3 regions of the Martinezella lusitana genome follow, and region 3 is predicted to be linked to each of the others. Evidence: predicted binding sites of a transcription regulator. Region 3 holds the regulator's gene; each other region holds the start of a gene.

The links. The regulator LexA, encoded in region 3, represses DNA repair genes until DNA is damaged. The targets are predictions, from matches to a motif close to TGTTCNNNNTGTGTTCNG.
Region 1: a site for LexA is predicted at 1,235-1,252, ahead of HB780_RS17785 (ATP-dependent helicase). Genes of this name have one in related genera too.
Region 2: a site for LexA is predicted at 1,506-1,523, ahead of HB780_RS28730 (ATP-dependent helicase). Genes of this name have one in related genera too.

Annotation. Positions count from the first base shown of each region.
Region 1 covers NZ_CP050308.1:818,963-822,243, reverse strand. Annotated here, with positions in the region: gene HB780_RS17785 (ATP-dependent helicase) at 1-1,182, opposite strand, end outside; gene HB780_RS17780 (efflux RND transporter periplasmic adaptor subunit) at 1,543-2,700, shown strand; gene HB780_RS17775 (efflux RND transporter permease subunit) at 2,697-3,281, shown strand, end outside.
Region 2 covers NZ_CP050308.1:3,111,200-3,114,480, reverse strand. Annotated here, with positions in the region: gene secD (protein translocase subunit SecD) at 1-352, shown strand, start outside; gene HB780_RS28735 (SMP-30/gluconolactonase/LRE family protein) at 459-1,331, opposite strand; gene HB780_RS28730 (ATP-dependent helicase) at 1,602-3,281, shown strand, end outside.
Region 3 covers NZ_CP050308.1:297,094-300,374, reverse strand. Annotated here, with positions in the region: gene kdsA (3-deoxy-8-phosphooctulonate synthase) at 1-183, opposite strand, end outside; gene HB780_RS15265 (VOC family protein) at 180-1,067, opposite strand; gene lexA (transcriptional repressor LexA) at 1,473-2,195, shown strand; gene HB780_RS15255 (ComEC/Rec2 family competence protein) at 2,176-3,281, opposite strand, start outside.

The DNA of each region.
Region 1 (3,281 bases), 520 kb from region 3:
CTGCTCGATCTCCTCGCCGATGGCGCGGGCTTCCTCTTCGGAATCCCAGGAGGCATGCACCTGCACCTTGATGTCGTCGGGGTCGGAGCGGTCGGTGAACAGCGTCTTGCCGAGGCGGCCTTCATTATGGGTGATCAGGTGCGCGGCGGCGCCGAGAATGTGCTCGGTGGAGCGATAGTTGCGCTCCAGCTTGATCACCTTGGCGCCGGGAAAATCCTTTTCGAAACGCAGGATATTGTCGACTTCCGCGCCGCGCCAGCCATAGATCGACTGGTCGTCGTCGCCGACGCAGCAGACGTTCTGCAACTCGCCCTTCGGCCGCTGTGCGAGCAGCCGCAGCCACATATATTGCGCCGTGTTGGTGTCCTGATACTCGTCGACGAGAATGTAACGGAAGCGCTGGTGATAGTCCTTCAATATATCCGGATTCTGCCGGAACATATTGATCGGATGCAGCAAAAGATCGCCGAAATCGCAGGCATTCAGCGTTTTCAGTCGCGCCTGATAGGCGAAATAGAGCTCGCGGCCCTTGCCGTTGGCGAAAGCGCGAGCGTCGCCCTCGGGAATATCGGCTGGGCTGAGACCCTTGTTCTTCCAGGTGTCGATCATTCCGGCGAATTGCTTGGCCGGCCAGCGCTTGTCGTCCAGGCCCTCGGCCTGGATCAGCTGTTTGATCAGGCGGATGACATCGTCGGTGTCGAGAATGGTGAAGCTGGAGGAGAGGCCGACCAGCTCGGAATGACGGCGCAGCAGCTTGACGCCGATCGAGTGGAAAGTCCCGAGCCAGGGCATGCCTTCGACCGCACCGCCGACAAGCAGGGCGACGCGCTCCTTCATCTCGCGGGCCGCCTTGTTGGTGAAGGTGACAGCGAGGATTTGGCTGGGGAAGGCGCGGTTGGTGGAGAGGATATGGGCAATACGGGTCGTCAGCACCCGCGTCTTGCCGGTGCCGGCGCCGGCGAGGACGAGAACCGGCCCGTCCAGCGTTTCGACGGCTTCCGTCTGTTCCGGATTGAGGCCGGTGAGATAGTCGGGCCGCCGTCCGCCGTCGCGTGCCGCCATGGCGCGGGCCGCAATGCCGCCGCCTACGATGGCAGGGCCAGGTGCGGGAGCAGGTTGGCGCGGAACCAGGTGTTCCGGCTCCTCGTCGAAGAAGGGAATGTCGTCATGTCCGATGGTCATGCGGCTCAATGTAATGATTCTGCCCTGAAAGGCAAAAGAAACGGCCCGAAAACAGAACAAAAAGTGCACATTCACAGGTGCATCGGGGTTATAGAGAGGCTATTCCCGCGCCTGAACGGAGATGTGCAGATGCGAATGAAATGCCTCGTTGTCCCCGCCAAAATTACAACTTCGTCATAATGCGCGGCAAAGCTTGCCGCATATGTTCAAAAAAACGATAGTGCAACAAATAGGCACAATCCTGCGTTATATCGCCGCTTGCCCGATACTTGGCCTCAGTCAGTGCGCTTGACGTGACGAGGCCATACCAAACTGATGACGCGATTTCATCGCCTCTGACACAATGAGCCGGAGACGTACATGACCGCCTGGAAACAGCTTTCTTTGTTTTTTCTCCTGCTAGCGGCGGGCATTGTCGCGGTCGTGGCTTTCGTGCCCGGTGCAGCCGGCCTGCTGCGGGGAGCTGGCGTCCCAGAATCCGTCGTGGGGGCTGTTGCGCCTGGCGAGGGTGACAAGGGTGAGAAGGTAGCGAGTGGCGGTGCGCGGCGTGGCGTCGATACGCCGTTGGTGGTGACCGAGGCTGTGGTCAGCGGCGTGGTCAACGATCGCCTGAGCGCCATCGGTACCGGCGATGCCATCCGCTCCGTCGTCGTCATGCCGCAGGCAACGGGCACGATCCGCGAAATCCTCATCAAGTCAGGCGATCATGTGAAGCAGGGCCAAGTGCTGGCCCGCCTCGATGATGACGAACAGATCATCGCTCGCGGTCAGGCAGAGGTGGCGCTGAAAAGCGCCGTCGAGAAGTCGCAGCTGTATCACACCATCAAATCCAGCGTGTCGCGCATGGATGTCTTCGACTCGGAGATCGCCGAGCAGGGTGCCAGACTGGCGCTGCAATCGGCCGAGCTGGCGCTGAAGCGCCGGGATATCGTCGCGCCGATCGACGGCATCGTCGGTATCGTGCCCGTCGTCATCGGCGACAACGTCACGACGACGACCAGCATCGTCACGCTTGACGACCGCTCGGAAGTGCTGGTCGATTACTGGGTGCCGGAGCGGTTCGCCAATACGGTCAAGGTCGACCAGCCGGTGGAGGCGACGTCGGTGGCGCGGCCGGGACGGTTGTTCTCGGGTGTGGTCGAGGCGGTCGACAACCGTGTCGATGGCGCCAGCCGGACATTGCGGATCCGAGCCCGTATCGACAATGCCACGGACGAGTTGCGCGCCGGCATGTCCTTCAATGTCGGCATGCGCTTTGCCGGCGAGACCTATCCCTCCGTCGATCCGCTGTCGGTGCAGTGGGACGGCGAAGGTTCCTATGTCTGGCGCGTGGTCGAGGCCAAGTCGTCCAAGGTGCGCGTCAGTGTCGTGCAGCGCAATCCGGATGCGGTGCTGGTTCAGGCCGATCTCAAGGACGGCGACCGGATCGTCACCGAGGGATTGCAGCGCGTGACTGAGGGCGGCGCCGTGCGCTTTGCCCGTGAAGTTGCCGAGGCCACGGAGGCCGTGACGCAATGATGGGGCACGACAAGGACACCGGCGATGGGGCCGAGACCGGCGCAGGCTCCGGCAAGCAGGCTTTCACCGCGCTTTTCGTGCGCCGGCCAATCCTGGCGCTGGTCCTCAACACGCTGATGATCGTTGCCGGCCTTGCCGCCTATTTCGGCGTCGAGGTGCGTGAACTGCCCGATGTCGACCGTCCGGTGGTCACCGTGCGGACCATGTTTGACGGAGCTTCGCCGCAGACGGTGGATCAGGAGCTGACCAAGGTCATCGAAGGCGCGGTTGCCCGCGTCAGCGGCCTGAAATCGGTCTCGTCGAGTTCATCCTTCGGCCAGAGCCGTGTAACGCTCGAGTTTTCCGACGCCATAGATCTCTCCGTTGCCGCCAATGACGTTCGCGATGCGATCGGTCGTGTCACCGAGCAATTGCCCGATGAGGCCGACGCGCCCCAGATCGTCAAGGCGGATTCGGATTCGCAGCCGATCATGCGCCTTGCCGTCACCTCCAATACACTCACCATGGACGACCTGACGCAACTCGTCGATAACGAGATCACCGACCGGCTGGCCTCCGTCGATGGCGTCGCCGATGTCGAG
Region 2 (3,281 bases), 1.1 Mb from region 3:
GGTCTATGACCGCATGCGTGAAAACATGCGGCTCTATAAATCCATGCCGCTGCGCGACATCATCGACAAGTCGATCAACGAGACCCTGGCGCGAAGCCTCTATACCAACGCCACCGCCTTCCTGGCGCTGGTGCCGATGGCGATCTGGGGCGGCAGCGCCGTCTCCAGCTTCGCGATCCCGATGGTGTTCGGCATACTTGTCGCCGGCGCCTCTTCGATCTTCATCGCAGCGCCGATCCTGCTGTTCCTCGGCGACTGGCGCCGTCGCCATGCCAAGCCCGCCGCTAACGACGCGGCACCGGCAGACGCCAAGGCCGGCAAGGACAACAAGCAGATCCCGGCCGCCAAATAAGCAGCGGAATCAATGAGGACATGCCCGGTTTCCGGGCATGTCCAATCAGCCTTGAGGCTGGAACGGCCCAAGATTTAGGTTCTCGGCAATTCTGGACGGAAAACCGCTAGATAGACGGCATATGCAACGGCAGCCCGGGACGCGGCGCCGTTATTTTCTCCAAAGCACCATTTTCATGCTCGCTAACGAGCATATATTTGCCGTCCGGGGTAAACGCGATTTTGCTCGGCCGCGTGCCGTCGGTGCGGATATGGCCGGCGACCTTGCCCGCGGGATCGACCATGCAAATCTCGCCATGCCCGTAGATTGCGCAATAGAGCACGCCGCTGCGGTCGAAGGCCATGCCGGCCGGCCCACGGAAGGCATCGACGGCGGGCACCGGCATCACCTGCGCGAATAATTCCGGTCGTCCTCCGACGATTTGCCGATGGATTTTTCCGGTCAATGTCTCGCTGTAATAGAGCAATCCATCCGGACCGAACGCTACGCCGTTGGCATAGAGCAAGCCGGCCGCAAGCACCCGCAAGACCCGACCGTCCGCCGGATCGATCTGGTAGACGCGACCATTATACGCAGCCCGGAAGAAATCGGAATGGACCTGGCCCCCTTCGAGCAGTTCGGTGATACGGATGCCGGAATCGATCATGTAGAGCAGACCGTCGGGACCGAAAGCAAGATCGTTTGGATGAAGAAACGGACCGTCAGCGCCGCCTTCGATAACCTGTAGCGTGCGGCCTTGGAAAGAGAGCCGGACAAGGGAGTTTTCCGGGCCGCCAGCCACCCAGAAACAGTCATCGCCATCGATCGCCAGCCCGGTCGGTCGGCCACCGAGCCGGTAGATCTCGCGACGCGCGACGCCTGCCTCGATCACCGTCAGGCTGCGGCGGCTATCGTCCATCTCCACAAGTGCGACACGCCCGTCGGGCAGGGCCACCGGCCCTTCAGGCAGACGCAGTCCAGTGGCGAACGTTTCGTTCATGCTCGGGAGCCCTCATTCAGCGCATTCCAAAACCCCAAAATCTTGCGTCATATTAGTAGGTAAGTACTCCAAAAGCCGTTTTCGAGGCGGAGTTCATTAAATCTACGCGGGATTCACACAGGCAAGATCACATCCCTGTGCAGATTCGGCCGATCTTGACAGTCTTCATCAATTTGGAACATTCGTCGAACATTCGGATATTATTGCGACCATGATTCGCTACCGATTCCGCATTCGTACGCCTGCCGTGCGAAGCCTTCAGGAGAGCCCATGAGCGCCGCATATCTGGAAAAGCTGAACCCGGAGCAACGGCTTGCAGTGGAGCACGGCACGACCGTCGAAGGCAGCCATATTGCCGGGCCGCTGCTGGTGATTGCCGGCGCCGGCTCCGGCAAGACCAATACGCTCGCCCACCGCGTCGCGCACCTGATCGTCAAGGGTGCCGATCCCCGCCGCATCCTGCTGATGACCTTTTCCCGCCGGGCTGCTGCCGAGATGGGCCGCCGCGTCGAGCGCATCTGCCGCGAGGTGCTGGGCGCCAATGCCGGCGTCATGGCTGACGCGCTCGCCTGGACCGGCACCTTCCACGGCATCGGCGCGCGGCTTCTCAGGGACTACGCAGAGCAGATCGGCCTCGACCCGGCCTTCACGATCCACGATCGCGAGGACAGCGCCGACCTGATGAACCTCATTCGGCACGATCTCGGCTTCTCCAAGCTGGAAAGCCGCTTCCCGACCAAGGGAACCTGCCTTGCCATCTATTCCCGCGCCGTCAATTCGGAAGCGCCGCTGGAAGAGATGCTGCGCGATTTCTTCCCCTGGTGCGCCAGCTGGGACAAGCAGCTGCGCGATCTCTTCGCCGCCTATGTCGAGGCCAAGCAGGTGCAGAACGTTCTCGATTACGACGACCTGCTGCTCTACTGGGCGCATATGCTGCACGAACCGTTGATCGCGGAGGATATCGGTGGCCGCTTCGACCATGTTCTGGTCGATGAATATCAGGATACCAACCGGCTGCAATCGTCGATCCTCCTGGCGCTGAAGCCCGATGGCCAGGGGCTGACGGTGGTCGGCGACGATGCGCAGTCGATCTATTCCTTCCGCGCCGCGACGGTGCGCAACATTCTCGACTTCCCCACTGCCTTCACGCCCGCCGCCAATATCGTCACGCTCGACCGCAATTACCGCTCGACGCAGCCGATCCTTGCCGCCGCCAATGCGGTGATCGACCTTGCCTCAGAGCGTTTCACCAAGAACCTGCGCACGGAGCGGCAGAGCGCCGAGCGCCCACGGCTGGTGACGGTGCGCGACGAGGCCGATCAGGCGCGTTTTGTCGCCGACCAGGTGCTGGAAAACCGCGAGAGCGGCGCGAAGCTAAAACAACAAGCCGTGCTGTTCCGCACCTCAAGTCATAGCGGACCTCTGGAAATCGAGCTGACCCGCCGCAACATCCCCTTCGTCAAATTCGGCGGGCTGAAGTTTCTCGACAGCGCCCATGTCAAGGATATGCTGGCCGCCCTTCGTTTTGCCCAGAACCCGCGCGACCGCGTCGCCGGCTTCCGGCTGATGCAGCTCCTTCCCGGTGTCGGCCCCTCGACCGCGCAGCGCGTGCTCGACCATATCGGCGAGGAACCCAGCCCGATCGCCGCCCTTGCCGAGTTTCCGCCACCGCCGCGCTCGGGCGAGGACTGGACGAACTTCGTTGCGACCATGCAGGAGCTGAAGAGTGGCAAGGCCGGATGGCCGGCGGAAATCGGTCTCGTACGCCAATGGTACGAGCCGCATCTGGAGCGGGCGCATGAGGATGCCTCGACGCGGCAGGCCGACCTGATCCAGCTCGAGCAGATCGCCGGCGGCTACGGCTCGCGCGAGCGCTTCCTCACCGAACTGACGCTCGATCCGCCGGATGCCACCAGCGACCAGGCCGGCGTGCCGCTGCTCGACGAAGAC
Region 3 (3,281 bases):
CGACTTGTAGACAAGGCCGATGCCGAGCTTGCCGCAGAGTTCCTTCAGCACACCGGCAACCATGAAGGCATGATCGCGGCTTTCCATCTGGCAGGGGCCGGCAATCAGCGACAGCTTGGCGGTATTGGAAAACAGAACCTTGGATGCGCCCTCGCCGACGATCACTTCGGAATTCGTGCTCATGCTATCTCCTCGAAGGCAAACAACGCGCCCTGTCCGGGGGCGGGCTTTGCCAGAATACGATTGTTCTTACGCGTGTATGTGACGCCGTTAGCAGCCAAATGCGACGATGTCACGGAAAGATCGTGTGTCTTGAAGAGGATTGCGCGCGCGCGAAGGCCGGGATCGCCCGCCGGCACAGGAAAATCGTAAAAGGCTTCCATGCCTTCCGGGGTCAGAACCTCGATCCGGGCATTCGCCGTCTCGATCGTCAGCCCAAAGGAATGCTCCGATATCTTCGGTCCACCTGCAACCTGTTCGAAGAAACCCCGGAATGCCGCCGGCTTCGGCGTCGACAGGGCGACCTGTGCAATGCCAGTCACGCCGTTGGCATGCCGTTCCAGGGCGCTGCGATCGGCCGGTATGGGATTGATCCGCTGCGCGCAGAAAGCGTAGAAATCCGGCGACCGCAGATCGGCCGCGAAAGCGAGACGGAAGCCGGCGATCGTTTCCGAGCCGTCCAGCATGCGCATCGGCCGTTCGAAATCCAGCATGCTCCCGGCCGACATGGCGTTCGCCTGGAAGCGCTTATCATCGACGGCCGCATCCTCAGTGCCGAAAACCACGGCCGAAAAACCTTCCTCACTGACGCGAAAACGGTAGGCCTGATCGCGAGCGACAAAAACATTGCCCTCCTCGATACTCGCTTCATATTGCTCATGCGACGCAACGCCCAGAGGCTCCAGATAGGTCTTGTCGGAAAAGAACACGCAGGCATTCTCGGTGCCGAAAGGATGGCGGGCATCAGCGGCAACGGTAAAGCCGAGCTTGCCAAGCCGCTCCCGCGCCATGGCGATATTGACCGTTGGCAAAACGAGATGATCCAGCGGATGCAGCGATAAGGCCATGGCTTCCTCCTTCATGTATGCCGCAGGTTTGCGCCCTTCCGCGGTTCAATTCAAGATGAAAGCGCGGCGTCTAAAAACCAGGCGGATCGCAAAAAGAAGGCTTATTGTCGAATAGTTTGCGACTGCGCGGAAGCCGCAAGTCCTCCGGGTTTCAGTAGTCATGCAACGATAGCCGGCTCCCATTCCCGCAGAATCGACCATGGCCGACTTCCATATATGTTTCCATTGACTAGCGCCGGAATACTCCACGGTTCCGCCTACGGGGGACCTGTTATGTTCTGCTTTATTTAACACGCCCACAAAACATTCATCGAAAATTAGGGACTTGCGGAACACATATGGAACATATAGTGTTCGTTCTGGATTTGTTTCACGATACCTTCACGATTCTGGGGTTCAAATACGATGTTGACACGCAAGCAGCAGGAACTGCTTCTCTTCATTCACGAACGGATGAAGGAGTCCGGTATTCCACCTTCTTTCGATGAAATGAAAGATGCGCTGGATCTTGCGTCCAAGTCCGGCATTCACCGTTTGATCACGGCTCTGGAAGAGCGCGGCTTCATCCGCCGCCTGCCGAATCGGGCTCGAGCGCTGGAGGTCATCAAGCTACCGGAAGCCTATAGTCCGAGCCTGCAGCCGCGCCGCGTTTTCTCGCCGAGCGTCATCGAGGGCAGCCTGGGCAAGCCCCAGCCGGTACAGCCGCCCGCCCCTGCGAAGCCGGCGAACGACGAGAACAATAGCGCCGTATCCGTGCCGGTCATGGGCCGCATTGCTGCCGGTGTTCCGATCTCGGCGATCCAGAACAACACTCACGATATCAGCGTCCCCGCAGACATGCTTGGCTCTGGCGAGCATTATGCGCTCGAGGTCAAGGGCGACTCGATGATCGATGCCGGCATCTTCGATGGCGACACTGTCATCATCCGCAACAGCACGACCGCCAATCCCGGCGATATCGTCGTCGCCTTGGTCGACGATGAAGAGGCGACATTGAAGCGCTTCCGCCGCAAGGGTGCCTCAATAGCGCTCGAGGCGGCCAATCCCGCCTATGAGACCCGTATTTTCGGGCCGGATCGCGTCAAGGTGCAAGGCAAGCTCGTCGGCCTTATCCGTCGTTATCACTAGCTGGTGACGCGGGCACAATCGGCGCTCCGAATGTGCCCGTTCGCCAATCATAGCCGCGATGCAGATTCCATGGCCGCGCTAGAGTTTCAAATGCGGTCGTGGCGATCGGCTTGTTGGCACTAAGATCCATTTCGATGGACCCGGTTCGCTGTAACGTAGCCCCTGTAAACAGCATTGCACCCGAGCGGCAACGATCGAGTCGCAGACGGATAGGGGTGACGACGATATTGGCGGTGTCACAGGCCGGGGCGAGATAGGCCGCATCCTCGATTGTGACGAGCATCTCGCCATTGCTGAGCACCGCCACGCACCATGCCCGTTTCTGGCAGGCAAAGCCACCCTCCCCCGCTTTATCCAATGCCGCATCCATCGCCTTGCGGACAGCGTTCTGCTCATCGGCAGTCAGGCGGCGGTTCCTGTCCGATTTGCTGATCTTGGGGAGTTGGCTGTCGGGTGGAAGCATTGTCGGCGGCCGGTGATCGGTCATGGCCAGTGCCCTTTGCCACTGCTCGAAGATGAAGTCAGGCGGCTTTTCGCGATTGCTCGTCAAAGCATCGTCCCGCCGCAAGGCTACCAAGGTGCCATCCTCGGAAATCATCAAGTCAGGCTTTCGGACATCCGGAACAAGTGCGGCGACAACAACCGAGCCAATCATCAGCAACACGCCCGTATGCCGTAGCCAAGTCTTCAGCAAAGTCATCAATACGAAGCCGGCAATGAATGTCGGGAACAGCCAGACCGGCATTCGGCCGAACGGAATATTGCCACCCCAGGCAGCAACAGTCTTGGCGATGATGATAACGAGGTCCAGCCCCTCGCCGGTGATCTGCCAGAACCATCCATCGAGACCGAACGGCATCAGCAGCATCGCGGCCATTCCGAACGGCATGACGATAAAGGAAACGATCGGCATGGCAGCCAGGTTGGCAGCGAGACCATAGGTCGACAACCGGTGGAAATGCTCGATCGAAAAGATCGCCGTCGACGCGCCACCGAGAAAGGAGGTCGACAATATGCCGCCGAAGAAACGCGAGACGAAAAGCAGCGGGCGCATGACCCGAAACCGGGAAAAAATGCTTTCCCGAT